DNA from 2 places in the Streptomyces sp. ID05-39B genome. Region 1 is predicted to be linked to the other one. Evidence: riboswitches for the same ligand, from Rfam matches in the RefSeq annotation. Region 1 holds a riboswitch; the other holds the start of a gene.
The links. Region 1 has a riboswitch for glycine ahead of gcvP (aminomethyl-transferring glycine dehydrogenase). Riboswitches for the same ligand answer to the same signal wherever they lie in the genome.
Positions count from the first base shown of each region.

Region 1 (15,380 bases):
AGAACGCAGAGGAAGCGTTGAAGGACGACGCCTTCCTCGTCATTTCCGGCGACGCACTCACCGACTTCGACCTCACCGAGCTGATCCGCTTCCACAAGGAAAAGGGCGCACTGGTCACCGTCTGTCTGACGCGGGTGCCCAATCCTCTGGAATTCGGCATCACGATCGTCGACGAGGAGGGCAAGGTCGAGCGCTTCCTCGAGAAGCCGACCTGGGGCCAGGTCTTCTCGGACACCGTGAACACGGGAATCTACGTCATGGAGCCCGAGGTCTTCGACTACGTCGAGGCCGACGTGCCCGTGGACTGGTCCGGTGACGTCTTCCCGCAGTTGATGAAGGAAGGCAAGCCGATCTACGGCTATATCGCCGAGGGCTACTGGGAGGACGTCGGCACTCACGAGAGCTATGTGAAGGCCCAGGCCGACGTGCTGGAAGGCAAGGTCGACGTCGAACTCGACGGCTTCGAGATCTCGCCGGGTGTGTGGGTGGCCGAAGGCGCCGAGGTGCACCCGGACGCCGTACTCCGCGGGCCCCTCTACATCGGGGACTACGCGAAGGTGGAGGCCGGCGCGGAAATCCGCGAGCACAGCGTCATCGGGTCGAACGTCGTCGTCAAGAGCGGGGCCTTTCTGCACAAGGCGGTCGTGCACGACAACGTGTACGTCGGACAGCACAGCAATCTGCGCGGCTGTGTCGTCGGAAAGAACACCGACATCATGCGCGCCGCACGGATCGAGGACGGCGCCGTCATCGGCGACGAATGCCTGATCGGTGAAGAATCGATCGTTCAGGGCAATGTGCGGGTCTACCCGTTCAAGACCATCGAAGCCGGCGCATTCGTCAACACCTCGGTGATCTGGGAGTCGCGGGGGCAAGCGCACCTCTTCGGTGCGCGGGGCGTCTCGGGCATCCTGAACGTCGAGATCACGCCGGAGCTGGCCGTGCGCCTCGCGGGGGCGTACGCGACCACGCTCAAGAAGGGGTCCACGGTCACCACGGCCCGCGACCACTCCCGTGGCGCCCGTGCCCTGAAGCGGGCGGTCATCTCCGCGCTCCAGGCCAGCGCCATCGACGTACGGGATCTCGAGAACGTGCCGTTGCCCGTGGCGCGGCAGCAGACGGCTCGGGGGAGTGCCGGCGGGATCATGATCCGGACTTCGCCCGGGGTGCCCGACTCCGTGGACATCATGTTCTTCGACGGGCAGGGTGCCGATCTGTCGCAGGGCAGTCAGCGCAAGCTGGACCGGGTGTTCGCGCGGCAGGAGTACCGGCGGGCGTTCCCGGGAGAGATCGGGGACCTGCATTTCCCGGCCAGTGTCTTCGACTCGTACACGGGGTCGCTGCTGCGGAATGTGGACACGACCGGGATCGCCGAGTCCGGGTTGAAGGTCGTGGTGGACGCCTCGAACGGCAGTGCCGGTCTGGTCCTGCCGAGTCTCCTGGGGAAGCTCGGGGTCGACTCGCTGACCGTCAATCCGGGTCTGAACGAGGCCCGGCCGACCGAGACCGGTGACCAGAGGCGTTCCGGTCTCGTGCGGCTCGGGGAGATCGTGGCCTCGTCGCGGGCCGCGTTCGGTGTGCGGTTCGACCCGGTGGGCGAGCGGCTCTCTCTCGTCGACGAGAAGGGCCGGATCATCGAGGACGACCGGGCACTGCTGGTGCTGCTCGACCTGGTGGCGGCCGAGCGGCGCAGCGGGCGGGTGGCCCTGCCGGTCACCACGACGCGGATCGCCGAGCAGGTGGCGGCCTATCACGGCACGCAGGTGGAGTGGACGACGACCTCGCCCGACGACCTGACCCGGGTCGGCCGGGACGAGTCGACCATCTTCGGCGGGGACGGCAAGGGCGGATTCATCGTTCCCGAGTTCAGCAGTGTCTTCGACGGTACGGCGGCCTTCGTGCGGTTGATCGGGCTCGTGGCCCGGACGCAGCTCACGTTGAGCCAGATCGACGCCCGGATCCCACGGGCGCATGTCCTGAAGCGGGACCTGGCCACACCGTGGGCCGTCAAGGGCCTCGTGATGCGGCGGGTCGTCGAGGCGGCCGGCGCGCGCTTCGTGGACACCACGGACGGCGTCCGGGTCGTGGAGACCGACGGACGCTGGGTGATGGTGCTGCCGGACCCGGCCGAGGCGGTCACTCATCTGTGGGCGGAAGGCCCTGACGACGCCTCCGCGCAGGCACTGCTGGATGAATGGGCGGCGGTCGTGGACAGCGCCGGGCGCTGAAACTCCTACCATGCGCGCGTGCCGGACAAGTGTCCCCAAGGGGGCCTGTCCGGCACGTCGGTGGGGCCATTCGGAGGTAGCGGGCCCGACGTGCGACGATGAGCGGCATGCCGCAGCAGCCCCCCGTTCGGAGCACACCCGCGCGCGTGTCGCGCCCGGACGCGTCCATGTCGCTGCTCACCAACGTCATGGACCACAGCCTCGACGACGGCTATGCCGAGGCCGCCGCCCGTAAGCAGGCCAAGGGCGTCGGCGGCCTGCCCAGGACGCTGCGGTCGAAGCTGGGGCTGGCCGTCGGCCTGGTGCTCGCGGCGCTCGTGGTGACCGTGGGAGCGGCCGAGGCGCGGATCGCCGCGCCGGTGGTGGCCAAGGAGCGCGAGGAGCTGATCGACCGGATCGACAGCGACACCGAGGCGGCGGACAAGCTCGAGGACACCGTCGACAAGCTGCGTGACGATGTGAGCGCGCGACAGCGGGAGGCGCTCCGCGACAGCGGCGGGAGCGACAAGGCGGAGCTGGTGGGGATCCTCGCGGGCGCGGTCGAGGTGCACGGACCCGGAGTGAAGCTGGTCGTGGACGACGCCGAGGAGGCTTCCACGGGCGGCGACGGTGATCCGCGCGAGACCTCCGGATTCTCCGACACCGGACGAGTCCGTGACCGGGACATGCAGCGCGTGGTCAACGGACTGTGGGCGTCGGGTGCCGAGGCTGTCTCCGTCAACGGGCAGCGGCTGACCGCGCTGTCGGCGATCAGGGCCGCGGGCGACGCCATACTGGTCGACAACAAGCCGCTGGTGCCGCCGTACACCGTGCTCGCGGTGGGGGACGGGAAGAAGCTGAGCACCCGGTTCCAGGACAGCGCCGACGGGCTGTACCTGAACGCTCTCCAGGAGAACTTCGGCATCCGGACCGCCATCTCGGTGGAGAAGGACGTCCGGCTGCCCGCGGCACCGAGTGTGATCGTACGTACAGCACAGCCGAGAACTGAGAAGGGCACATCGTGATCGCCGTACTGGGCCTCGTCGTGGGAGTCGTGGCCGGCCTCTTGGTCCGGCCCGAGGTTCCGGCCGTCGTCGAGCCTTATCTGCCGATCGCCGTCGTGGCGGCGCTGGACGCCGTGTTCGGGGGTCTGCGCGCCATGCTCGACGGCATCTTCGACGACAAGGTGTTCGTCGTGTCGTTCCTGTCCAATGTGGTCGTGGCCGCTCTGATCGTGTTCCTGGGCGACAAGTTGGGCGTCGGTGCCCAGCTGTCCACGGGTGTGGTGGTCGTGCTCGGCATCCGGATCTTCTCCAACGCCGCGGCGATCCGCCGGCACGTCTTCCGGGCGTGAGGGCGATGAGCGACCAGGGCGCGAACGGGCCGGACGAGACTCCGCGGGACGAGACGCCCACGACCAGGCTGCGCAAGGAACTGCCCCAGGAGGTTCCCGCGGCCGCCTCGCGCGCGGAGCGGGGCGCGGAGAGCGGCGAGCCCGCGCTGACCGGCCGGCAGCGGCTGGTGCAGGGGTTGTGGCCGCCGAGGGTGAGCCGGGCCCAACTCATCGTCGCCCTGCTGCTGTTCGGTCTCGGATTCGGTCTGGCGGTACAGGTCGCGTCCAACAGTGACAGCGGCAATGCCCTGCGCGGCGCACGCCAGGAAGATCTTGTGCGCATCCTCGATGAACTGGATGACCGCAGTCAGCGTCTTGAGGACGAGAAGCAGGGTCTCGAGAAGCAGCGCCAGGAACTGGAGAACAGTTCCGACCAGGCCGAGGAGGCCCGTAGGCAGACGGTCGAGAAGGAGAGGCAACTCGGCATCCTGGCGGGCACGGTGGCCGCGGAGGGGCCTGGCATCACCATGACGATCGAGGACACGAAGGGGACGGTCGAGGCGAACATGCTGCTCGACGCGATCCAGGAGCTGCGCGCGGCGGGTGCGGAGGCGATCCAGGTGAACGGCGTCCGGGTCGTCGCCGGTACCTATCTCACGGAATCGGGCAAGAGCGTGAGCGTCGACGGGAACAAGATCAACGCGCCCTATCGTTTCAAGGTCATCGGGAAGCCGCAGGACCTCGAACCGGCGCTGAACATCCCGGGAGGCGTGGTGCAGACTCTTGAGAAGGAGCAGGCCACCGTGTCCGTGGAGCGATCGACCAAGATCGTCGTGGACGCCTTGCGAGTAGCGGAGCAGCCTGACTACGCTCGGTCGTCCTCGCAGTGAACCGGGGGTGCATGGGGGCTGTCCGGCAGGGGCATGAGGTTGCGGGGGGTCGGCGCACCGATCGGGTGGTGCGTGGTGGAAACTGTCTGGTGGCTACGGACGTTGTGAAGATGTCCGGGTCGGCCGGTCTAATCAGTCAGGGTTCGTCCTGCCCCACGGGCGGGTCTGTTTCGGTCAAGGGGAATCGCCCGTGAAGTTGTTTGCGAAGTTGTTCGGCAAGAGCGCGCGAGAGGGCAGCGGTGACAACGCGACCGCCCGTCACCGCGCACAGCCCGACGCGGAAGGCCAGCGGCCGCTGTTCCGGGACCAGGTGGCTGGTCCGGGCGGTGACATTTCCGGCGGGCAGGGCGGGGCGTCGGTTGACCCTGCGCAGTCCGGCGGCATAGGTTTCGGCCAACCGTCAACCTCAAGTACGGGTGGAGGGTTTTCCCCTATGTCGGCCCTGGTGTGTACGAGGTGCGGTAACCGCAACGCGGAGAACAGCCGTTTCTGCTCCAACTGCGGCGCGCCGCTGAGGCCGGGTCTGACGCCCGAGCGCGCGTCGGAGACGACCTCCACCATCTCCATCTCCGGTCTCGAGGCGTACGACTCCGAGGTCACGGGACAGACGCAGTTGCCGGCGCTCTCGCCCGAGGCCCAGGCCGCGGTCGACGCGCTGCCGCTGGGTTCCGCCCTGCTGGTCGTGCGGCGTGGCCCCAACTCGGGCAGCCGCTTCCTGCTGGACGGTGACCTGACCACGGCGGGACGGCACCCGCAGAGTGACATCTTCCTGGACGACGTGACGGTCTCGCGCCGTCATGTGGAGTTCCGGCGTCGTCAGGACGGTTCGTTCACGGTGGCCGATGTCGGCAGCCTGAACGGCACATACGTCAACCGTGAGCGGATCGACGAAGTCCCGCTGGCGAACGGTGACGAGGTGCAGATCGGCAAGTACCGGCTGGTCTTCTACGCGAGCCAGCGAGGCTACTGACCCGCCCCCGGACCCGGTCCGGGGGAACCCCCAGGGAAGGCCCATGCTGCGAACACCGAGGGGCGGTACCGGACCGGGTACCGCCGCAGTGGACGGTGGTGCGATGAGCATCGGCACGGTGCTGAACGTGCTGCGCGACGAGTTCCCCGAAGTCACCATCTCCAAGATCCGCTTCCTGGAGTCGGAGGGGCTCGTCGAGCCGCAGCGGACCCCGTCGGGGTATCGCAAGTTCAGCAGGGAGGACGTCGAGCGCCTCGGCCACGTGCTCAGGATGCAGCGGGACCACTATCTTCCGCTCAAGGTGATCCGGGAGCACCTGGACGCCATGGAGCGCGGTGAGGCGTCGGCGCTGCCGACGGTGGGCCGGCAGCGGGACGGGCAGGCGGTACAAGAGCCGTCCGACGTGCCCACGGCTGCCCGGATCGGGCGGTCCGAGCTGCTGGCGGCCGCCGGGATCGACGAGCGGGAACTCCAGGAGTGGGAGTCCTACGGGCTCGTCGTGCCCTTGGAGGACGGGGTGTATGACGCAGGGACGGTCACGGTCGCCTCGCTCGTCTCCGAGCTGGGGCGGTTCGGGATCGAGCCCCGGCACCTGCGGCTGATGAGGGCCGCGGCCGACCGTGAGGCGGGGCTCGTGGACCAGGTGGTCGCACCGCTCAGGCGGCACCGCAATCCGCAGACGAGGGCGCATGCGGAGGATCGGACGAAGGAGCTGGCGGGGCTCACGCTCAGGTTGCACGCGGCGTTGGTGCAGACCGCGCTCGGCGTGCACCTGCCCTGAGGAGAAGGGTCCAGGTCGCCCGGATCGGTCACCCGTTCCCGGCCCGACTACCCAAACGTCCCGAGCACGGCCTAGGGTTGCTGTGTGAACGAGCTCGATGTCGTAGGTGTCCGGGTCGAGATGCCCTCCAACCAACCGATCGTGCTGCTGCGTGAAGTGGGAGGCGACCGTTACCTCCCCATCTGGATCGGGCCGGGCGAGGCGACGGCGATCGCCTTCGCCCAGCAGGGCATGGCTCCGGCGCGGCCGCTGACCCACGACCTGTTCAAGGACGTGCTGGAAGCCGTCGGCCAGGAGCTCAGCGAAGTGCGCATCACCGACCTGCGTGAGGGCGTCTTCTACGCCGAGTTGGTCTTCGCCAGCGGGGTCGAGGTGAGCGCACGGCCGTCCGACGCCATAGCGCTGGCCCTGCGCACGGGCACGCCGATCTACGGCAGTGACACGGTGCTGGACGACGCGGGGATCGCCATCCCGGACGAGCAGGAGGACGAGGTCGAGAAGTTCCGCGAGTTCCTCGACCAGATCTCGCCCGAGGACTTCGGCAGCAGCAACCAGTAGCCGTCCGGAGGCGGGGTCGGTCCGGCGGGCCGGTCGGCTCGGGTCGCGGCAATTGCCAGCGGCGCGTGAGAGCGTCCTGCGGCTTCCGCTCAGCGCATTCGGCTAGCCTTTCCCCGCGGTGGAGCGCGGGAAACCACTCCTAGGGTGATTATCACTCGGCGTGCCGAGTGTGGCGATCGTTGACGCACCCCTGGTGACTGCCTACCGTCGAGAAGGCAGGTCAAGGACGGAGGTCGGCGTGAGAAGCAGCGGCGACGGTACGGTTGGGGGTGCCCCCGGACTCGGTGTCGGGGGGAGCGGTCCGTACCCTCCCCCGAGCTCACGGCTCCGCTCGAGCGGGGGGTACCCCCCTCACGGAGGCGCGGCCGATCACGCTCCGCAGCGACCGGCGGCCGTGCCGAGCAGCGGAGGGGCGACGTCCATGGCGTCCGAGGAGATCGGCTACCGGGGGCCGACGGCCTGTGCGGCCGCCGGCATCACCTATCGGCAACTGGACTACTGGGCGCGTACGGGGCTGGTCGAGCCGAGCGTGCGGCCCGCCCACGGGTCCGGGACACAGCGCCTCTACAGCTTCCGGGACGTCGTGGTCCTGAAGATCGTCAAGCGGTTCCTCGACACCGGGGTCTCGCTCCAGAACATCCGCACCGCCGTTCAGCACCTGCGCGAGCGCGGCTTCAGCGACCTCGAGCGGTTGACGCTGATGAGCGACGGCGCCACGGTCTACGAGTGCAGCTCGCCGGACGAGGTGCACGCGCTGCTCCAGGGCGGTCAGGGCGTCTTCGGGATCGCCGTCGGCGTGGTGTGGCGGGACGTCGAGAGCGCGTTGTCGCAGTTGCACGGGGAGCGCGTCGACACGGGGGAGACGCTCGTCGGGCCCAACCCGGCGGACGAGCTGGCCCGCAGACGCAACCGGGCGGTCTGACGCCCCCACCGGGCCTCGCGGGCGCCCGTGCGGCGTCGATGTCAGTGGCGTGGTGCAGCATCGGAGATGTGAGAAACGCGCCCACCATCCTGCATCTCGACATGGATGCCTTCTTCGCTCAGGCGGAGCAGGCGTCCAAGCCGAGTCTGCGTGGGAAGGCGGTGGTCGTGGGGGGCCTCGGGCCGCGCGGGGTGGTGGCGACCGCCTCGTACGAGGCACGGGTCTTCGGGGTGCATTCGGCGATGCCGATGGCCCAGGCACGCCGGCTCGCTCCGAACGCCGCCTACCTGTTCCCGCGGGGCGCGTTCTACCGCCGGATCAGCGATCAGGTCATGACGCTCCTGCGGGCCCTGTCTCCGCTGGTGGAGCCGCTCAGCCTGGACGAGGCCTTCGTGGACCTGGAGGCGGGGGAGGCGGCCTGGGACAGCGAGTCGGCGCGGCTGGCGGGGGTGCGGCTGCGCGCGGACATACGGGCGGTCACCGGACTGACCGGTTCGGTGGGGCTGGCCGCCTCGAAGATGCTCGCCAAGATCGCCTCCGAGCAGGCCAAGCCGGACGGCCTGGTGCTGATCGAGCCGGGCACCGAACGGGCCCTGCTCGCGCCGATGTCCGTACGGACGCTGCCGGGGGTCGGGCCGGCGACCGGGGACCATCTGCGGCGGGCCGGGATCACCACGGTCGAGGACATGGCCGAGGCCGGGGAGGACGAGCTGGTGCGGCTGCTGGGCAAGGCGCACGGGCACGCGCTGTACGCGATGGCACTGGCCCGTGACGACCGGCCGGTGGTGGCCGAGCGGGAGACGAAGTCCGTGTCCGTGGAGGACACCTACGACGTGGACATCCACGACCGCCTGCGGGTGGAGTTGGAGGTGCGGCGGCTGGCCGACCGGTGTGTGCGGCGGCTACGGGGGGCGGGTCTGTCGGGGCGGACCATCGTGCTCAAGGTGCGGCGGTACGACTTCTCCACGCTCACCCGGTCCGAGACCCTGCGCGGGCCGACGGACGATCCGGGCGTGGTGCGGGAGGCCGCGGCCCGGCTGCTGGACTCGGTGGACACGACGGGCGGGGTGCGGCTGCTCGGGGTCGGGGTCAGCGGGCTGGCCGACTTCACGCAGGAGGACCTGTTCGCGCAGGCGGCGGAGGAGGAGCGGGCGGACGCGCCCGAGGACGAGGTGGCGGAGGAGCCCGTCGTGGCCGAGGCGGCGCCCGCGGAGCACCGGTGGCGGCCCGGGCTCGATGTGCTCCACGCCGAGCTGGGGCACGGGTGGGTGCAGGGCAGCGGGCTCGGCCGGGTCACCGTGCGGTTCGAGACACCCGACTCGGAGGTGGGCCGGGTGCGGACGTTCCGGATCGACGACCCCGCCCTGGAGCCGGCGGATCCGCTGCCGCTGGTCCGGCGAAGACCGGACGAGCCGAGGCCGGCGGACGGCGGCGGCGACCTGCCTGCGGTGCGGCCGGGGAAGAGCCGGTGACGGGATCGAGCGCGGCGGCGGAAGGGAGGAGCCCGGGGGCCCGGCGGAGGTCTCGGCGGAGCGGCGTGACGAGGTGCGGGCGGTGGTCGAGCGGGTCACCGGATGGGCCGCCGGGCGCGAGGACGTCGGTGGTGTGCTGCTCGTCGGGTCCTGGGCGCGGGGTGCCGCGCGGGCGCACTCGGACGTCGATCTCGTCGTGCTGACGACGGAGCCGGGCCGCTACGCCGGCGAGGAGGCCTGGGTGGGTGAACTCGCCCTGGGCGAGGTGATCCGCAACCGGGCCTGGGGGCCTGTGACCGAATGGCGGCACCGCACCGCCTCCGGTCTGGAGGTCAAGGTCGGCATCGGCCCTCTCGGCTGGGCACGCACCGATCCCGTCGACGACGGCACGCGACGCGTCGTCACCGACGGGGTCCGGCTCCTTCACGACCCCCGAGGGCTTCTCGGGGCGCTGGTGGAGGCGTGCGGCCGGTCCGCTCAGGTCTCCTCCGTGCCCGCCAGCCTGCCGAAGTCGCGGTCCGGGAGCGGGGGAGGGCCGGCCACGTCGAGGCCGTAGTGGTGGTAGAGCTGGAGTTCCTGATCGGGGGAGAGGTGGCGGCCCACGCCGAAGTCGGGGGCGTCCTTGATCAGGGCGCGGTCGAAGGGGACGTGGAGGGTGCCCTCGATCAGTTCGCTGGGTTCCAGGGGGACGAAGGCGTCCCTGCTGAACAGGCCGGTGCGTATCGCCGCCCACTCCGGCACGCCGGTCGCGTCGTCGAGGTAGACCTCGTCGATGGTGCCGATCTTGGTGCCGTTGCGGTCGAACGCCTTGCGGCCGATCAGGTTGCGCGGATCGATGTCGGTCTGCACGGGACCCCTCCACTTGGTCGCAAACTCATCCGTAAGTACTACAAAAGAGCACAACGGGGGCGGTGGCCACTCGGAAGGGGGCCTCATTGACCTCGCTGGTAGTCTGGCAACGGCTGCTGACCCCGTGCGGGAGAGTCCTCCGGAGATCGCCGGAGGCGCCGAAGGAGCAAATCCTCCCCGGAATCTCTCAGGCTCACGTACCGCATGGACGAGGTCACTCTGGAAAGCAGAGCGGGTGTCGACGGCGTCGACGGCTCCCGCTCTCACCGACGGTGAAAGCCGGTCGCCCTCGGGTGGCCGGTGAAGCTCTCAGGTTTGAGATGACAGAGGGGGAGGCCGTCCGGGTACCCGCCAGTGGTGCCCCTCGAAGGTCGTGTCTGACCAGGAGGCCTCCGTAATGACCGCCCATCGCATTCCGCTCTCCGACCTCGAACAGGGAATCCCCTTCGAGCAGCGCCACATCGGGCCCGACCAGGAGTCGCGGGCCAAGATGCTCGCGCAGGTCGGCTACGGCTCCCTGGACGAGCTGACCGCCGCCGCCGTCCCCGATGTGATCAAGAACGCCGACGCTCTGGACCTGCCGGGCGCGCGGACCGAGGCCGAGGTGCTGGCCGAACTGCGGTCGCTGGCCGACCGCAACCAGGTGCTGGCCCCGATGATCGGACTCGGCTACTACGGCACCTTCACGCCGCCGGTCATCCTGCGCAACGTCATGGAGAGCCCGGCCTGGTACACGGCCTACACGCCGTACCAGCCGGAGATCTCGCAGGGCCGGCTGGAGGCGCTGCTGAACTTCCAGACCATGGTCGCCGACCTGACCGGACTGCCCACCTCCGGTGCCTCGCTGCTCGACGAGGGCACGGCGGCGGCCGAGGCTATGGCACTGTCCCGGCGCATGGGGAAGAACAAGAAGGGCCTCTTCCTGATCGACGCGGACGCGCTGCCGCAGACCATCGCCGTGATCGAGACCCGCGCCGAGCCGACCGGTGTCGAGGTCGTCGTCGCCGACCTCAGCGACGGCATCCCGGCCGACATCGCCGCGCGGGAGATCAACGGCGTACTGGTCCAGTACCCGGGCGCCTCCGGAGCCGTACGCGATCTCAAGCCGGTCATCGAGCAGGCGCACGAGCTGGGGGCGCTCGTCACCGTCGCCGCCGATCTGCTCGCGCTGACGCTGCTGACCTCGCCCGGTGAGCTGGGCGCGGACATCGCGGTCGGCACGACGCAGCGGTTCGGGGTGCCGATGGGCTTCGGCGGGCCGCACGCCGGATACATGGCCGTGCACGAGAAGTTCGCGCGCAGCCTGCCCGGACGGCTCGTGGGCGTGTCCGTCGACGTGGACGGCAACAGGGCGTACCGGCTGGCGTTGCAGACGCGTGAGCAGCACATCCGCCGGGAGAAGGCGACCAGCAACATCTGTACGGCGCAGGTGCTGCTCGCCGTCATGGCCGGCATGTACGCCGTCTATCACGGGCCCGAGGGGCTCAGGGCGATCGCGCGGCGCACCCACCGCTACGCCGCGGTCCTGGCCGCCGGACTCACCGCCGGTGGCGTCGAGGTCGTGCACGGTTCCTACTTCGACACGCTGACCGTGCGGGTGCCTGCGAAGGCCGCCGAGGTGGTGGCCGCCGCCCGGTCCAACGGCGTCAACCTGCACCTCGTCGACGCCGACCAGGTGTCGATCGCCTGCGACGAGACGACCGGGCGGGCCCAGCTCACCGCCGTCTGGCAGGCGTTCGGGGTCGAGGGCGACATCGAGGCCCTCGACGCGGTCACCGAGGACACCCTGCCCGCAGGGCTGCTGCGAGGCGACGAGATCCTCACCCACCCCGTCTTCCACCAGCACCGTTCCGAGACCGCCATGCTGCGGTACCTGCGTCGGCTGGCCGACCGCGACTACGCGCTCGACCGGGGCATGATCCCGCTGGGATCCTGCACCATGAAGCTCAACGCGACCACCGAGATGGAGCCGGTCACCTGGCCCGAGTTCGGGCAGCTGCACCCCTTCGCGCCCGCCGAGCAGGCGCAGGGCTACCTCACGCTCATCCATGAGCTGGAGGAGCGGCTCGCCGAGGTCACCGGGTACGACAAGGTGTCCCTCCAGCCCAACGCCGGGTCGCAGGGCGAGTTCGCCGGACTGCTCGCCGTACGCGGATACCACCGGGCCAACGGGGACGCTCAGCGGACCGTGTGTCTGATCCCGTCGTCCGCGCACGGCACCAACGCCGCGAGCGCCGTGATGGCCGGGATGAAGGTCGTCGTCGTGAAGACCGCCGACGACGGCGAGATCGACGTCGAGGACCTGCGGGCGAAGATCGAGAAGCACCGCGACGAACTGGCCGTGCTGATGATCACCTACCCGTCGACGCACGGGGTGTTCGAGGAGCATGTCGCCGACATCTGCGCCCAGGTGCACGAGGCCGGCGGTCAGGTGTACGTCGACGGGGCCAACCTCAACGCGCTCGTCGGGCTCGCCAAGCCGGGGCACTTCGGCGGCGACGTCTCGCACCTGAACCTGCACAAGACCTTCTGCATCCCGCACGGCGGCGGCGGTCCGGGCGTCGGCCCGGTGGCCGTACGGTCGCACCTGGCGCCGTATCTGCCGAACCACCCGCTCCAGCCGGAGGCCGGGCCCGCTACGGGCGTGGGGCCGATCTCGGCGGGGCCGTGGGGCTCCGCGGGGATCCTGCCGATCTCGTGGGCCTATGTGCGGCTCATGGGCGGGGAAGGGCTGAAGCGGGCCACGCAGGTGGCCGTGCTGTCCGCCAACTACGTCGCCAAGCGGCTCGAACCGCACTACCCGGTGCTCTACACCGGCCCCGGCGCTCTGGTCGCGCACGAGTGCATCATCGACCTGCGCCCGCTGACGAAGTCGACCGGCGTCAGCGTGGACGATGTGGCCAAGCGGCTCATCGACTACGGCTTCCACGCGCCGACGATGTCGTTCCCGGTGGCCGGCACGCTGATGATCGAGCCGACCGAGTCCGAGGACCTGGCCGAGCTGGACCGGTTCTGCGAGGCGATGATCGCGATCCGCGGCGAGATCGAGAAGGCCGGCTCCGGTGAGTGGCCGGCCGAGGACAACCCGCTGCGGAACGCCCCGCACACGGCGGCCGCGCTGGGCGGGGAGTGGGACCACGCGTACACGCGCGAGGAGGCCGTCTTCCCGGCCGGGGTGTCCGCCGCCGACAAGTACTGGCCGCCGGTGCGCCGGATCGACCAGGCCTACGGCGACCGGAACCTGGTCTGCTCCTGCCCGCCGCTGGACGCGTACGAGGACTGATCCGACAGCCGTACGTCATGGAGGGTCCCCGTCCGGTCAGGGCGGGGGCCCTCCGGCGTGCCCGGCGGCGGTCAGGCCGGGTAGGCGTGTGTCTGGGCGGCCTTGACCGTCGCCCACACCGGGGCGCCGGGACGCAGGTCGAGTTCGGCGGCGGCGATGGTGGTGAGGTCGGCGGCCAGGGGGAGTTCGCCGGTGAGGTCGGCGCGGATCTGGTCGCCGTGGGTCTCCAGGCCCGCGACCTCGCAGCGCCACAGGTTGCGGGCGCTGGAGCCGGTGGGGCGGTCGCGGTGGAGGGTGACCGCGCTCGGTGGGAAGGCGACGAAGGCCGGCCCGGAGAGGATCTCGGTGATGGTGAGCGAGGGGCCCGTGTCGAGGTGGACGGTGTGGCCGTCGGCCCGGCCGCGGTAGAGGTTCAGGCCGACGAGCTGGGCGATGTAGTCCGTGCGCGGGTGCCGTGCGATGTCCGACGGGGTGCCCTCCTGCACGACCGTGCCGTGCTCGATGACGACGAGGCGGTCCGCGAGGACCATGGCGTCGAGCGGGTCGTGCGTGACCAGGATGGCGACCGCCTCGAACTCGGCCAGGTGGCGGCGGAGTTGGGCGCGCACCTCCAGGCGGGTGCGGGCGTCCAGGGCGGCGAGGGGTTCGTCGAGCAGGAGCAGCCGGGGGCGGGTGGCGAGGGCGCGGGCCAGTGCGACCCGCTGGGCCTGGCCGCCGGACAGCCGGCGGGGCTTGGCGCCGGCGTGCTCGGCGACCCCCATCCGCTCCAGCCACCCTGCCGCCTGGGAGCGTGCCGCGGCCTTGCTCGCGCCCTGGCAGCGCGGACCGAACGCCACATTGTCGAGGGCGCTCAGATGCGGGAACAGCAGGTAGTCCTGGAACACCACGCCGACCGGGCGGGACTCCGGCGGCGTACGCTCCAACGCGTCGCCGTCCAGGCGGAGATGGCCGCCGGTGAGCGGGACCAGGCCGGCGAGTGCGCGCAGGGCCGTCGTCTTGCCGGCGCCGTTCGGGCCGAGCAGGGCGACGACGTCGCCGGGGGCGGCGCCGAGCGTGATGTCGAGGCGGAAGGCGTCACGGTCGACGACGAGGTGGGCGTCCAGGCCCTCGGCGGTGTCCGGCGGGAAGCTGTCGGAGGCGCTCATGACGTGGTCATCCAGCGGTCGCGCAGGCCCGCCAGTACGGCGATGGAGACGGCCAGCAGCACCAGGCTCAGGGCGATGGCGGCCTCCGGGTCGCTCTGCAGGGCCAGGTAGACGGCCAGCGGCATCGTCTGTGTGCGGCCGGGGAAGTTGCCCGCGAAGGTGATCGTCGCGCCGAACTCGCCCAGGGCGCGCGCCCAGGCCAGTACGGCGCCCGCAGCGATGCCCGGCGCGATCAGCGGCAGGGTGACCCGGCGGAACGCGGTGAAACGGGAGGCGCCCAGGGTGGTGGCCGCCTCCTCGTAGCGGGGGTCGGCGGCGCGCAGCGTGCCCTCGACGCTGATGACGAGGAACGGCATCGCCACGAACGTCTCCGCGAGCACGACGCCGGTCGTGGTGAACGGCAGGGTGACGCCGAACCAGGCGTCCAGCCACTGGCCGACCACGCCGCCTCGGCCGAGGGCGAGCAGCAGGGCCACGCCGCCCACGACGGGGGGCAGGACCAGCGGGAGCGTCACGAGCGCGCGGACGAGACCGCGGCCGGGGAAGTCGGTGCGGGCCAGCAGCCATGCCAGCGGCACGCCGATGACCAGGCTCAGCGCGGTCGCCGAGGTGGCGCAGATCAGGGACAGCCGCAGGGCCTGCCACACCTCTGGGCTGGTCAGTTGCTCGGGGAGGCTGTGCCACGGCGCCCGGATCAGCAGGGCGACCAGGGGCAGCAGGAGGAAGGCCAGACCCAGGAGGGCGGGCAGCAGGAGGGCGAAGGGGACGCCGGTGCGGATCCGGCCCGGCCGCCGGCCGCCCTTGCGGGTGTCGGAGGCGGAGGGCTTCACGGCGTGAGGAACCCCGCCTCGGTCAGTGCCTTCTGGCCCTCGGCGGAGCGCACGAGGGTGACGAAGGCCTTGGCCGCCTCAGCGTTCGGGGCGTCCTTGAGCGGGGCGATGGGGTAGTCGTTGACGGCGTCGGCCGACTC
Region 1 is NZ_JARGEF010000177.1:1,274-16,653, reverse strand. Features, by position in the region: gene P1P75_RS29595 (mannose-1-phosphate guanyltransferase) at 1-2,228, shown strand, start outside; gene P1P75_RS29590 (DUF881 domain-containing protein) at 2,327-3,232, shown strand; gene P1P75_RS29585 (small basic family protein) at 3,229-3,561, shown strand; gene P1P75_RS29580 (DUF881 domain-containing protein) at 3,567-4,430, shown strand; gene P1P75_RS29575 (FHA domain-containing protein) at 4,513-5,400, shown strand; gene P1P75_RS29570 (MerR family transcriptional regulator) at 5,444-6,181, shown strand; gene P1P75_RS29565 (bifunctional nuclease family protein) at 6,266-6,739, shown strand; gene P1P75_RS29560 (MerR family transcriptional regulator) at 6,978-7,661, shown strand; gene P1P75_RS29555 (DNA polymerase IV) at 7,730-9,133, shown strand; gene P1P75_RS29550 (nucleotidyltransferase domain-containing protein) at 9,216-9,689, shown strand; gene P1P75_RS29545 (PRC-barrel domain-containing protein) at 9,611-9,982, opposite strand; glycine riboswitch at 10,100-10,195, shown strand; gene gcvP (aminomethyl-transferring glycine dehydrogenase) at 10,380-13,265, shown strand; gene P1P75_RS29535 (ABC transporter ATP-binding protein) at 13,337-14,410, opposite strand; gene P1P75_RS29530 (ABC transporter permease) at 14,407-15,240, opposite strand; gene modA (molybdate ABC transporter substrate-binding protein) at 15,237-15,380, opposite strand, start outside.

Region 2 (12,755 bases), on a different contig from region 1:
GCACGCGGCGCTCGCCAGTGGAACCGCATCGCGAGCAGCCGGAGGACGAAGGCCGTGAGTGCGGCCACGCCGCTGGCCACGGGGGTGAGGACGTCGTAGCGCAGGCAGACCGCCACCATCGTGGCGCCGACGATCGCCGGGACCGCGTAGAGGTCGCGGTCCCAGCGCAGCAGTGAGGGCACCTCGTTGGCGAGGACGTCGCGCAGCACACCCCCGCCGACGGCGGTGGCCAGACCCAGGGCGGCCGAGGCGGTGAGGCCCAGGCCGTGGTCGTACGCCTTCACCGTGCCCGAGACGCAGAACAGCCCGAGGCCGGCCGCGTCGAAGACGTTCACGCCGGACTGGATGCGCTCCACGTGCGGGTGCAGGAAGACGACGAGGAGGGCGGCGAACAGCGGTGTCAGGAAGTAACCCAGGTCCGTGAAGGCGGCGGGCGGCACGGCCCCGATGATCACGTCCCGGAAGATGCCGCCGCCCAGCGCGGTGACCTCGGCGAGGACGGCGATGCCGAAGACGTCGAAGTTCTTCCGCACGGCCAGCAGCGCGCCGGAGATCGCGAAGACGAAGATGCCGATCAGGTCGAGCGTGTGCTGGACGGATGGGCTGAAGAGTTGCTGGAGCACCTTACTATTCTCACCCAGCACAGAGCCCCTGCCTTACATTGCAAGGCAGGGGCTCGTTTGCTGCCTACTTCTCCTTGGCAGGAGGCTCCTCTTCGGAAGCCGCGGCCTCGGGGGCGTCCGCCTCGGGGGCCTCAGCCTCGGGGACCTCGGGGGTCTCAGCCTCAGCCTCGGCCTCCGCCACCTCCGCCACCTCCGCCGCCACGGCCGCCGACGTCTGTGCCGACTCGGCGAGCACCTCGTCGGCCACCAGCTCCGCCGCCTCCTTCGCGGCGGTCAGCAGGACGATGTCCTGCGGAGCCTGGTCCGCGAAGTTCTCCGGGTGGTGACAGGCGACCTGCTGGCCCGGCCGCAGCTCGACGAGTTTCGGCTCGGTGGTCTTGCAGATCTCCGTCGCCTTCCAGCACCGGGTGTGGAACCGGCAGCCGCTGGGCGGCGAGATCGGCGAGGGCACGTCACCCTTGAGCAGGATGCGCTCGCTCTTGGCGTTCTTGCGCCGCGGGTCCGGGATCGGCACCGCCGACATGAGCGCCTTGGTGTACGGGTGCATCGGCGACTTGTACAGCAGCTCGCGGTCGGCCAGCTCGACGATCTTGCCGAGGTACATCACCGCGATCCGGTCCGAGACGTGCCGGACGACCGAGAGGTCGTGCGCGATGATCACGTACGTCAGGCCCAGCTCCTGCTGGAGGTCGTCGAGCAGGTTCACCACCTGGGCCTGGATCGACACGTCCAGCGCGGAGACCGGCTCGTCCGCGACGACCAGCTTGGGGTTCAGGGCGAGCGCGCGGGCGATGCCGATGCGCTGGCGCTGACCGCCGGAGAACTCGTGCGGATAGCGGTTGTAGTGCTCGGGGTTGAGACCCACGACCGACAGCAGCCGCTGCACTTCCTTCTTGATGCCGCCCTCGGGCGTGACGCCCTGGAGCTTGAAGGGAGCGCCGATGATCGTGCCGATGGTGTGGCGCGGGTTCAGCGACGAGTACGGGTCCTGGAAGATCATCTGCACGTCGCGGCGCAGCGGACGCATGGCGCCGACGCCGAGGTGCGTGATGTCCTTGCCCTCGAACTCGACCGTGCCACCGGTCGGTTCGAGCAGCCGGGTGATCAGCCGGCCCATCGTGGACTTGCCACAGCCGGACTCGCCGACCACGCCGAGGGTTTCGCCGGAGCGGACCTCGAAGTCGATGCCGTCCACCGCGTGCACGGCGCCGACCTGCCGCTGAAGCAGGCCCTTCTTGATCGGGAAGTGCTTCTTGAGCCCGGTCACCTTCAGCAGGACCTCGCCGGGGGCGGCGTCCTTGGTGAGGGTGGCGGCGCCGCCGCTCGGCTCGCCGGTGGTCTGCGCGGGGATGGTCACCGCTTTGTCGTCACTCACAGCTTCGGCGCAATCTCTTCGGTCCAGATACGCTCCCGCTGCTCCTTGCCCAGGTGGCAGGCGGCCCAGTGCCGGCTGCCGACCTCGGCCAGTTCCGGGCGGACCGTGCGGGTGACGTTGTCCTTCGGGAGGTCCGCGTACGGGCAGCGCGGGTTGAAGGCGCAGCCGGACGGGATGTTGATCAGGGAGGGCGGGGAGCCCTTGACCGGGATCAGGCGCTCCTGCTGGTCGCGGTCGAGTCGCGGCATCGAGCCGAGCAGACCCCAGGTGTAGGGGTGACGGGGTTCGTAGAACACCTTCTCGGCGGGGCCGCGCTCGACGCACCGGCCGCCGTACATCACCAGGAGGTCGTCGGCCAGTTCGGCGACGACGCCCAGGTCGTGGGTGATGACGATGACCGCGGAGCCGAACTCCTTCTGGAGATCGCGGATCAGGTCGAGGATCTGCGCCTGGACGGTGACGTCCAGGGCGGTCGTCGGCTCGTCCGCGATGAGCAGCTCGGGGTTGTTCACCAGCGACATCGCGATCATCGCGCGCTGGCGCATGCCGCCGGAGAACTCGTGCGGGTAGTTGTCCACCCGCTTGTCCGGCTGCGGGATGCCCACCCGGTCGAGCATCTCGACCGCGCGGCGCTTGGCCGTCTTCTTGTCGACGTCGTGGTGGATGCGGTACGCCTCCACGATCTGCTGGCCGATCGTGTAGTACGGGTGCAGCGCCGACAGCGGGTCCTGGAAGATCATCGCCATCTGACGGCCGCGCAGCTTGCGTACGTGGTCCGGGTCGGCGGACAGCAGCTCGGTGCCGTCCAGCCAGATCTCTCCGGAGATCTGGGCCTTGCGCTTGCCGTACTGGCCGGCGGTGTGCAGCCCCATGATGCCGAGCGAGGTCACCGACTTGCCGGAGCCCGACTCGCCCACGATGCCGAGGGTCTTGCCCTTCTCCAGCTGGAAGCTGAGCCCGTCGACGGACTTGACCAGCCCGTCGTCGGTCGGGAAGTGCACTTTCAGGTCGCGCACTTCGAGGAAGGCGCTCGGCGCGGGCGAGGCGGCGGTGGGTTCGCCCACAGCCGCTCCGCTCTTGCTGAGGTCGGTCATGTGAGCCTCACTCGGGGGTCGATCACGGCGTACAGGATGTCCACCACGAGGTTGGCGACGAGCACCGCGAGGGAAGTGATCAGGGTGACGCCCAGGATGATGGGCAGGTCCTGGTTCTTGATGGCGTTGAGCACCGCCTGGCCGAGGCCGGGAAGGTTGAACGCCGTCTCGGTCAGGATCGCGCCGCCGATGAGGGCACCGAGGTCCATGCCCAGCATGGTCAGCAGCGGCGTCATGGTGGAGCGCATGGCGTGCTTGCCGATGACGGTCCGCTCCTTGAGGCCCTTGGCGCGGGCGGTGCGGATGTAGTCCTCGCCGAGGATCTCCAGCATGGTGGCCCTGGTGATGCGGGCGTACATCGCCGCGTACAGGAACGCCAGGGTGATCCACGGCAGGATCATTCCGCCGAACCAGCCGGAGAAGCTCTCGTCCAGCGGGACGAACTGGCCGTCGAACAGGTCCAGTCCGTACACGAAGATCGACAGCGCGACCATGCCGGTGAAGTAGATCGGGAGGGAGACGCCCGACAGCGCAATCACCATCGCGCCGCGGTCCCACAGACTGCCCCGCTTGAGAGCGGAGAGCACACCCGCCGAGACGCCGAGGATCAGCCACAGCACGGCTGCGCCCAGCGCGAGGGCCAGGGTCACCGGGAAGCGGTCGGTCAGCACCGGCCACACGGCCTGCTCGCTGCGGAAGGAGTAGCCGAAGCAGGGCGCGGCGCACTGGATGGAGTCGCCACCGCCCGTGTAGGTGCGGCCGGCGAAGATCCCCTTGAAGAACTCCCAGACCTGGGCGTAGATCGGGTCGCCCAGACCCAGCTTCTCGCGCACACCCTCGACCGCGGCCGGGTCGGCCTGCTTGCCCACGAAGCTCAGGGCGATGTCGACGCCCGCCCACTTGGGGATGAGGAAGAAGATGCCGAAGACCACCATGACGATGACCACAAGCATCACTACGGCGGCGAACAGCCGCCTGATGAGGTAAGCGAGCACAGCTCTCGGCCCGCCGCGGACCGCGGGCCACCGGAGGTCTTCCGGTGGCCCGCGCTCCCGCTGCGCCGGCCTTCACCTGCCTTTCGTGCCGTTCGGCGGGTGTGCCGGGACTACTTCTTCGGGTTCTTCAGACCGAGGTTGACGAAGTCGTACTGACCGCTGTAACCGTCGGTGGTGTAGACGTTCGCCAGGTTGTCCGAGCGCCAGTTGATGAACCGCTCGAAGACGAAGGGCAGGTAGTACGCGCCCTCCATCACCTTGTGGTTGATCTCCGTGGCGATCTTGGTCTTGCCGGCGTCGTCGAGGGTGGTGACGTACTGGTCGAACAGGCCGTCGATCGCCTTGTCCTTGATGAGCGCGTAGTTGTTGTTACCGCTCTCGGAGATGTACTTGCTGCTCCACAGCGGGAGACCGAAGCCCTGGACGGACGGGAAGTCCGGACCCCAGCCCATGATGATGATGCCGTAGCCCTTCTTCTTCACGTTCGAAGGGCTGCCGATGATGCCGGCGGTCTGCGAGCCGTCGTACTGGTCGATCTCGACGGTGACGCCGATCTTCTTCAGCGAGGCCTGGAGGGACTGGGCCGTGGCCACCTCGACCGGCTTGTTGTTGCGGACCGCGATGGTGGTGGAGAAGCCGTTCGGCTTGCCGCAGGCCTTCAGGGCCGCCTTGGCCTCGGCGACGTTGCCGCTCTTGTTGTCCGTGGCGAGCTTGTACGGGTCGTACTTCTGACCCTCGGCGCCGGGGACGGACGGGGGCAGCATGTTGGTGCCGATGTCGCCACCGGCGACCGGGCCACCACGCGCGGTCTGGAGCGACACGTGGTCGGCGCCGAGGATGACGGCCTTGCGGCACTCGACGTTGTCGAACGGCGCGACGCTCTGCGGGAAGACCGCGTAGCGGACGTAACCGGAGACCGGGTTGTCCAGGTTGCCCTTGTGCTGCTTCAGGGCGGTGGTGCGGCCCTGCGGCGACATGCCGGTCTGGTTCAGGTCGAGGTCCAGGTCACCGCTGAGCAGACGCTGGTCGAGCTGGTTGGCGTCCGAGAAGAACTGGATCGTTATCTCGTCCGGGTAGGCCTTGCGGATCGGGTCCGAGGCCTGCTTCCACTCGGTGTTGCGGACCAGCTTGAGGTCCTTGCCCGGGCTGTACGAGGCGAACTTGTACGGGCCCGAGGAGAACGGCTTGAGGCCGTACTTGGACTTGGTGTCCTTGTCCTGGCGGACCGGCGACGCGGAGACCAGGGCCAGCATCTCCTCGAAGTCCGAGTTGGCCACGGGGAGCTTGAAGACGATGGTCTTGTCGTCAGGCGTCTCGATGGCCTTCAGACCGAGCTTGTCGGCCGAGGTGTCCTTGTAGGGACCCTTGTACTCGCCCTTGGGGTCGAGGACGTCCTTCAGGTACGTCGGACCACCGGACAGCACGTCCTGCGCCCACACGCGCTCGATGCCGTACTTCACGTCCTTGGACGTGATCGGCTTGCCGTCCTCCCACGTGATGCCGTCACGCAGGGTGTACGTGTAGGTCTTGCCGTCGTCCGTGACCTTGGCGGTCTCGGTGGCGAGGTCCGGAGTGACCTCGGCGCCCGCGGCACCCGGCTCGGCCTTGTTCGTGACCAGCTGGCGGCTGTAGTAGCGGGCGAAGTTCCACATCATGCCGTAGTAGCCACGCGTGGTGTCCCACGAGTCGGCGTCCTGTGCGGCACCGAACTTCAGCGTGCCGCCCTTCTTGGCCAGGTCGGCCTGGGCGACCTTGTTGTTCGCGGCGTCGAAGCCGGCGGCACCGGTCTTCGAGCCGTTGTCGCCGTCGTCCGAACCGCCGCCGCACGCCGCCGTGGTCAGCAGCGCGGCGACCGCGGCAGCAGCGGCAAATGCCTGCTTCCGCCGCCCTGAGGTGCGTTGGGTAGTCACGATGTCGGATCCTCCGGATGTGATGAGAGACCCCGTGTGGATGCCACGGGAGGCTTGGGTGCGGCTCAGCGGGACGCCTTCGGGTCCAGCGCGTCCCGCACGCCGTCGCCGAAGAGGTTGAAGGCGAGCACGGTGATGAAGATCGCCAGGCCCGGGACCACCATGTACATGGGGTCGGACTCGTAGTAGTCGATCGCGCTCGACAGCATCTGCCCCCACGAGGCCGTGGGCGGCTTGACGCCCACGCCCAGGAAGCTGAGTGCCGCCTCGGTGAGGATGTTGGTGGGGATCATCATCGTGGTGTAGACGACGATCGGGGCGACGAGGTTGGGCAGCAGTTCCTTGAACAGGATGTACAGCCGTCCGGCGCCCAGCGATCGGGCGGCCTCCACGTACTCGCGCTCTCGCAGGGAGAGGGTCTGACCGCGCACCACGCGTCCGATGTAGGGCCAGCCGAAGAAGCCGATGACCAGGATCATCACGAAGACCCGCACGTTGGAGCCGGTGAGGCCCAGCAGGTCGTTCGGCATGACGGAGACCAGCGCGATGATGAACAGCAGCTGGGGGAAGGCGAGCAGACCGTCCATGACCCGGCTGACGACCGAGTCGACCCAGCCGCCGAAGAATCCGGCGAGGATGCCCAGGACGGTTCCGAGGATCACGGCGACGACGGCCGACAGGAAGCCGACCAGCAGCGAGATCCGGGCGCCGTAGAGGATGCGGGCGAGGATGTCGCGGCCGTTGACGGGCTCGACGCCCAGCAGGTGCTCGCCGCTGATGCCGCCGAGGGAACCCGTGGGGGTGCCGAACAGCGGGTCGATGAGGTTCTCGTGATACTCGTTCGGGTCCTGGCCGAGGATCGAGGTGATCATCGGGGCGAACAGCGCGACCAACACGAGGAGCAGCACCACGATGCCGCCGCTCAGGGCGAGTTTGTCCCGCTTCAGGCGCTCCCAGGCGATCCGACCCAGGGAACGGCCCTGTACGGCCTTTGCGTCGGCGGTGACCGCCGTCGCTTCCTCGGCCGGGCTCGGGGCCGCTTCCGCGGTCGGCTCGTGCAATGGTGCCGTCATCTGGCAGGGACCCCTCTCAACCGGCGGTAGCCGGCCCACACTTGCCGCTGTAGCGGCGTGATCAGTCCGTCGTACACAGGGGCGAAAGCACCCCTGATGCGGGAGTCTTCAACGCTTTGGCGATCTGTAGCCAGACTTGACGGGGAAAGGATGCGCAAACGTGATGCTCTCAGGAGGAATCCGTTATCCGGACGGTGGGTAACGAGGGGCGGACAGGTGCGAGTTGGGGCAGAGCACCCCAAAAAGGGACTTACCGCCTTGATCTACGCGCGCAGATTCACTGCGTCGTCCAGAGGGGACACGCGACGGTGCGCATCAGAAACGACCGGCCGGCGGGAAACCGTAGCCACTCGCGGGAGCCGGGGCCGGCGGGGCCGCTGGGGCGTGCGCCTCGCGGTCGTAGAAGGGGCGGGCGTGGGCACGCATCCACAGGACGACCGGGTCGTAGTCGTCGCTCATGGTGACCGTGGAGACCGGCAGCCCGTCCGGCACCGCGCCGATGGACTGCTGCATCATCCCCCGCACCGCGTCGACGGCCTGCGGCGAGGTGTCGTAGACGTCGAGCCCGAGGGCGAGGTAGGGCGCGCCGACGGCCGGCTGGACCCAGGCGCGGCGCAGCGAGCGCAGGGCGGGGGTGCGGTGGGCGTTCTGCGCGAGCAGGGCGTAGAACTGCGGGATCTCGATGGCGGGCTCGGACAGCCGGAGCGGCCCGGCCGGCTGGCGGTCCAGGCCGGTGGCGATCCGCCGCAGGTCGAGCCAGGGGATGCCGACGCCGCCGCCGGGTGCGTGCGGGTTCAGCCAGAGGCCGTAGTGGTCGGGGTAGAGGGTGCGGGCCACGTCCAGCCCGTCGACCACCTCGTACGACCGGTTCCAGCCGCTCGCGGACAGCTCCTGGGCGGAGGTGACACAGGGGGCGTAGCCGTGTCCCTCGACCTCCATCGTGCCGTACTGGGCGTCGGGAGAACCGGCCTGACCGTGCCACAGCAGCATCCACACCTGACCGGTGCCCGGGGTGGCGAGGGCGCGCAGGAGAGCCTCGTAGGCGTCGTAGCGCCCGGGGGTCACCTGGCGCAGCATGTGCTCGACCTGCCCGGCCGCGATGCCGCTGGCGCTCACCTGTACCGCCCCTTCGAAAAGTTGCCCCGCTTTCGGGAGACCAGCTTAGGGCCTGCCGTTTGGATCAGGCCGGATCAGGGAGCGGCGTCCGGTGCCGTACATCGCTGGGCGGAGGGGGGAGTCAGGGCGCAGCCCTGGGGACCGACGACAACCCGGCGAGGTGCGGTACCAGGGCACGCGAGCCCTGCCTGTTCCGAACTGCAGGCCCTGAAGGTCTCTTCGCCGACAACGGGGGCCCGAAGGGGCCGGGTTGTCCGTCGCCGGCGAGGCCGGACCGAGGGCCGCCCGCCGGGCTCGCGCGGCGATGTCGCAAACCGCTACAGAACGCCCCATTACGGGTTGGCGAGTTCAGTGAACCCTGGAGTAGAAGGGCCGCACGTTGTCCTTCAGCCACCGGGCCACCGGGTCCTCCGTGACGTCGAGCAGGACGAGGTTGACCGGCCAGGGCGCCTGGGCCCGGCCGAGGGCCCTTTCCAGGGCCGCGAGGGGGAGCGCCCGCAGATCGCCCTCCCACTGGGAGAGTTCGACGCCGACGAACATCACCGGGTCGGCCGTCTCCACCGCGGCGAGGCAGCGGCGGGCGGTGAGGACGACGCCGATCGCCTCGAACTCGGCGGAGGCCGCGGACAGGAAGTCCACCGGGTCGTGCTGCCAGTCGGGCTCGTGGAGCCGGACGCGCCCACCGCTCGCCGGTCCGTCCAGCGGGGTGCGGCCGGTCCGGCACAGCTCGGCCACGGCCGTCGGGGGCAGCGGGATGCCGACCGTGCCGTCCGGGTTCACCAGGATGCCGACCTGCGGGGGCAGTCCACGGGCGAACTCGACGGCCGGGGCGATGGTGAACGACATGTGCGCGCCGACGACCTGCCGGAGCTGCTCCTCAGAGCTGAACACGGGCACGTACGCCTGCCCCTCCAGCTCCAGCGTGGGCAGGTCCAGCGGACCGCTGTGCGGGCCGCCCCCGCCGGGCAGCGGCACCCAGAGGAAGCTGCGGCCGAGCACCTCCACGATCCGACCCCCCGCCGCAGGCACGCCGAGGGAGGCGGAGAGCACCTCCTCCAGCTCGTTGCCGGGCCATCCGCCGTGCGAATGGGGGTGCGCCTGTGCCGGGAAGTCCGCGGGGAAGTCCGCCGGGGGGAAGTCCATCTGCCTACCGCCTGCTGGGAACCACTGGATGTGGCTCAAAAGGCTATCGGGTACGGAAGCGGGGCCGAGCCCACGGCCACCGGCTCGGTGGGGAGGCGGTGGCCGGAGGCCGCAGGCCGGAGGCGGTGGCCGCAGGCCGGAGGCGGTGGCCGCAGGCCGGAGGCGGTGGCCGGAGGCGGTGGCCGCAGGCCGGAGGCGGTGGCCGCAGGCCGGAGGCGGTGGCCGGAGGCGGTGGCCGCAGGCCGCAGGCGGGTGGCCGGTGCCCACGGGTCCATGAACGGTCGGTGGCCGGAGGCTGGAGGCAGTGGCCAGGGGCCGCGGACGATCGCCCGTGGGCGTTCGCCGGAGGCCGGTAGCCGCAGGGCCCTGGCCGGAGGCCGGTAGCCGCTTCCGGGCAGGGCCCTGGCCGGTCAGCCCGTGAAGCCGATGCGGCGGAGGGTGTCGGCGGCGGCCCGGTCCAGGAGGACCGTCGAACCGCAGCCCTCCGGGAGGCGGCCCTTCTCCGCCGCGCGCAGCAGGTGGGAGGCGGCCCGGCGGTGGCGCCGGAAGGCGTACCGGGACACGCCCCGGCCGCGCTCGCGCTGGCCCTCCAGGGCGGTGCCGACCGTGACGTCGAGCAGCACCATGTGCAGGGTGCCGCCACGGCGGCGGGCCTCGCGGGCCAGCCAGGCGCGCACCCAGGCCTGCGTACCGCAGTCGTGGACGACGACGCCCCCGCCGGTGCGCAGGGCGCGGCGCAGACCGGCGTAGTGCGCGAGGCGGACGAGGGGACGGTAGAGGGCGTACGGCAGGGCGCGCGGCATGCGGGCGTCCCAGCGGTCGCGGGTGTCCTGGGAGTCGATGCGGGTGCCGGTCACCGCGCGCTTCATCAGTGTCGACTTGCCGCTGCCGGGCAGTCCGGTGACCACGACCAGGTCGCGGGGCCCGAACAGCAGCCCGTGCGGGCTGTGGCCGGCCCTGTCGCGCAGATCGCGGACGACCGGGGCGGGCGGTGCGCCGCACGCCTCCCTGGCCGGGGCGTGCGGCTGCGCGGGCAGTGCGAGCGCCGGGCCGGCGGCGAGTGCCGGGCCGGTCCCGAGTCCCGTGGTCCTGTTCACCGTGATCGTCCTCCCCTGGGGTCAGACAAGTCTTCTCCCCGTTGAGCGTAAAGAGAAGGTAATGCGCGCTGTCTTGCGTTTTCATGCGCTTACCGCCACAGGCCGGTTACAGATGCGGCCTGCCGTGATCGGGCGTGGCGTGCGATGATGGCCGCGCCAACTGCATACCGGCCGTTTGAATCCGCGCGGGAGAGTCCCCACCGACAGTTTCGCTGGGGCGCCGAAGGAGCAAGTCCCTCCCTTGAATCTCTCAGGCACCGTTACCGCGTGGGCGAGGCACATCTGAAAAGCGAGTCACCACACCGTGGCTCCACCCAAGGTGCAACCCGTGACCGAACCCTCCGCGGACGGTCATGGCGAACCTCTCAGGTCCCGATGACAGATGGGGAGGAACGACCTCGCCTCCCCCACGCACGACTTCGCTCGCGCGGGAGGTACCCCCATCGCCCTGGGAGACGAACGCCCGATGAGCAGTACCCCGCTCCGCCACACCGCCCTCGACGCCCTGCATCGTTCGCTCGGCGCGACCATGACCGACTTCGCCGGCTGGGACATGCCGCTGCGCTACGGCTCCGAACGCGACGAGCACATCGCCGTCCGCACCCGGGCCGGCCTCTTCGACCTCTCGCACATGGGCGAGATCACCGTGACCGGCCCGGAGGCCGGCGCCCTGCTGAACTTCGCCCTGGTCGGCAACATCGCGGCCGTGGGCGTGGGCCGGGCCCGCTACACCATGATCTGCGACGCCGCCGGCGGCATCCTCGACGACCTCATCGTGTACCGGCTCGCCGACACCGAGTTCATGGTCGTCGCCAACGCCTCCAACGCCCAGGTCGTCCTGGACGCGCTGACCCCGCGCGCCCAGGGCTTCGACGCCGAGGTCCGCGACGACCGCGACGCCTACGCGCTGCTCGCCGTCCAGGGCCCCGAGTCCCCCGGCATCCTGAAGTCGCTCACCGACGCCGACCTCGACGGGCTCAAGTACTACGCCGGCCTGCCCGGCACCGTCGCCGGCGTCCCCGCGCTGATCGCCCGTACCGGCTACACCGGCGAGGACGGCTTCGAGCTGTTCGTGAAGCCCGAGCACGCCGTCGAGCTGTGGCAGGCCCTGACGAAGGCCGGCGAGGGCGTCGGCCTGATCGCCTGCGGCCTGTCCTGCCGGGACACGCTCCGCCTGGAGGCGGGCATGCCGCTGTACGGCCATGAGCTGTCGACCGCGCTGACCCCCTTCGACGCCGGCCTCGGCCGGGTCGTGAAGTTCGACAAGGACGGCGACTTCGTGGGCCGCGAGGCTCTCGCGCAGGCCGCCGAGCGTGCCGCCACGAGCCCGCCGCGCGTCCTGGTCGGCCTGGTCGCCGAGGGCCGTCGTGTCCCGCGCGCCGGGTACGCCGTGGTCGCGGGCGGCGAGGTGATCGGCGAGGTCACCTCCGGCGCCCCCTCCCCCACCCTGGGCAAGCCGATCGCGATGGCGTACGTCGACGCCGTCCACGCGACCCCGGGCACGCCGGGTGTCGGCGTGGACATCCGGGGCAGCCACGAGCCGTACGAGGTCGTGGCTCTGCCGTTCTACAAGCGCCAGAAGTAGAGACTGACGTACGGCCCGGCCGACAGACCGGGCCGAGGTCCGCGCGCGTGACCCTGCGCACATGCGCGCTGCTCACGTGCGTTTCCAGCAGTCCCCCGTTCGCCCCCATTCATCAGCACTCCCCCGCGTACAGGAGAATTCAGACCATGAGCAACCCCCAGCAGCTGCGCTACAGCAAGGAGCACGAGTGGCTGTCGGGCGCCGAGAACGGCGTCTCGACGGTCGGCATCACGGAGCACGCGGCCAACGCGCTCGGCGACGTGGTCTTCGTCCAGCTCCCCGAGGTCGGTGCCACCGTGACCGCGGGCGAGACCTGCGGCGAGCTCGAGTCGACCAAGTCGGTCAGTGAGCTGTACGCACCGGTCACCGGCGAGATCGTCGAGGTCAACCAGGACGTCGTGGACGACCCGGCGCTGGTGAACTCCGCCCCCTTCGAGGGTGGATGGCTGTTCAAGGTGCGCGTCACGGACGAGCCGGAAGAGCTGCTCTCCGCCGACGAGTACACCGCCTTCATCGCCGGCTGAGAGGTCACACGACGCATGTCTGTCCTGAACACGCCCCTGCACGAGCTCGACCCGGAGATCGCCGCGGCGCTCGACGGCGAGCTGCGCCGCCAGCAGTCCACGCTCGAGATGATCGCCTCGGAGAACTTCGCTCCGCTCGCCGTCATGGAGGCGCAGGGCTCGGTCCTGACCAACAAGTACGCCGAGGGCTACCCCGGCCGCCGCTACTACGGCGGCTGTG
Region 2 is NZ_JARGEF010000207.1:1,914-14,668, forward strand. Features, by position in the region: gene P1P75_RS31715 (trimeric intracellular cation channel family protein) at 1-623, opposite strand, end outside; gene P1P75_RS31720 (dipeptide ABC transporter ATP-binding protein) at 688-1,998, opposite strand; gene P1P75_RS31725 (ABC transporter ATP-binding protein) at 1,995-3,092, opposite strand; gene P1P75_RS31730 (ABC transporter permease) at 3,089-4,087, opposite strand; gene P1P75_RS31735 (ABC transporter substrate-binding protein) at 4,198-5,997, opposite strand; gene P1P75_RS31740 (ABC transporter permease) at 6,063-7,070, opposite strand; gene P1P75_RS31745 (enhanced serine sensitivity protein SseB C-terminal domain-containing protein) at 7,386-8,186, opposite strand; gene P1P75_RS31750 (enhanced serine sensitivity protein SseB) at 8,535-9,329, opposite strand; gene P1P75_RS31755 (AAA family ATPase) at 9,740-10,426, opposite strand; glycine riboswitch at 10,603-10,702, shown strand; gene gcvT (glycine cleavage system aminomethyltransferase GcvT) at 10,893-12,011, shown strand; gene gcvH (glycine cleavage system protein GcvH) at 12,158-12,535, shown strand; partial or broken gene P1P75_RS31770 (serine hydroxymethyltransferase) at 12,551-12,755, shown strand, end outside.
Region 2: it holds a riboswitch for glycine, as region 1 does, so the genes downstream of both, gcvT (glycine cleavage system aminomethyltransferase GcvT) here and gcvP (aminomethyl-transferring glycine dehydrogenase) in region 1, are expected to answer to the same signal.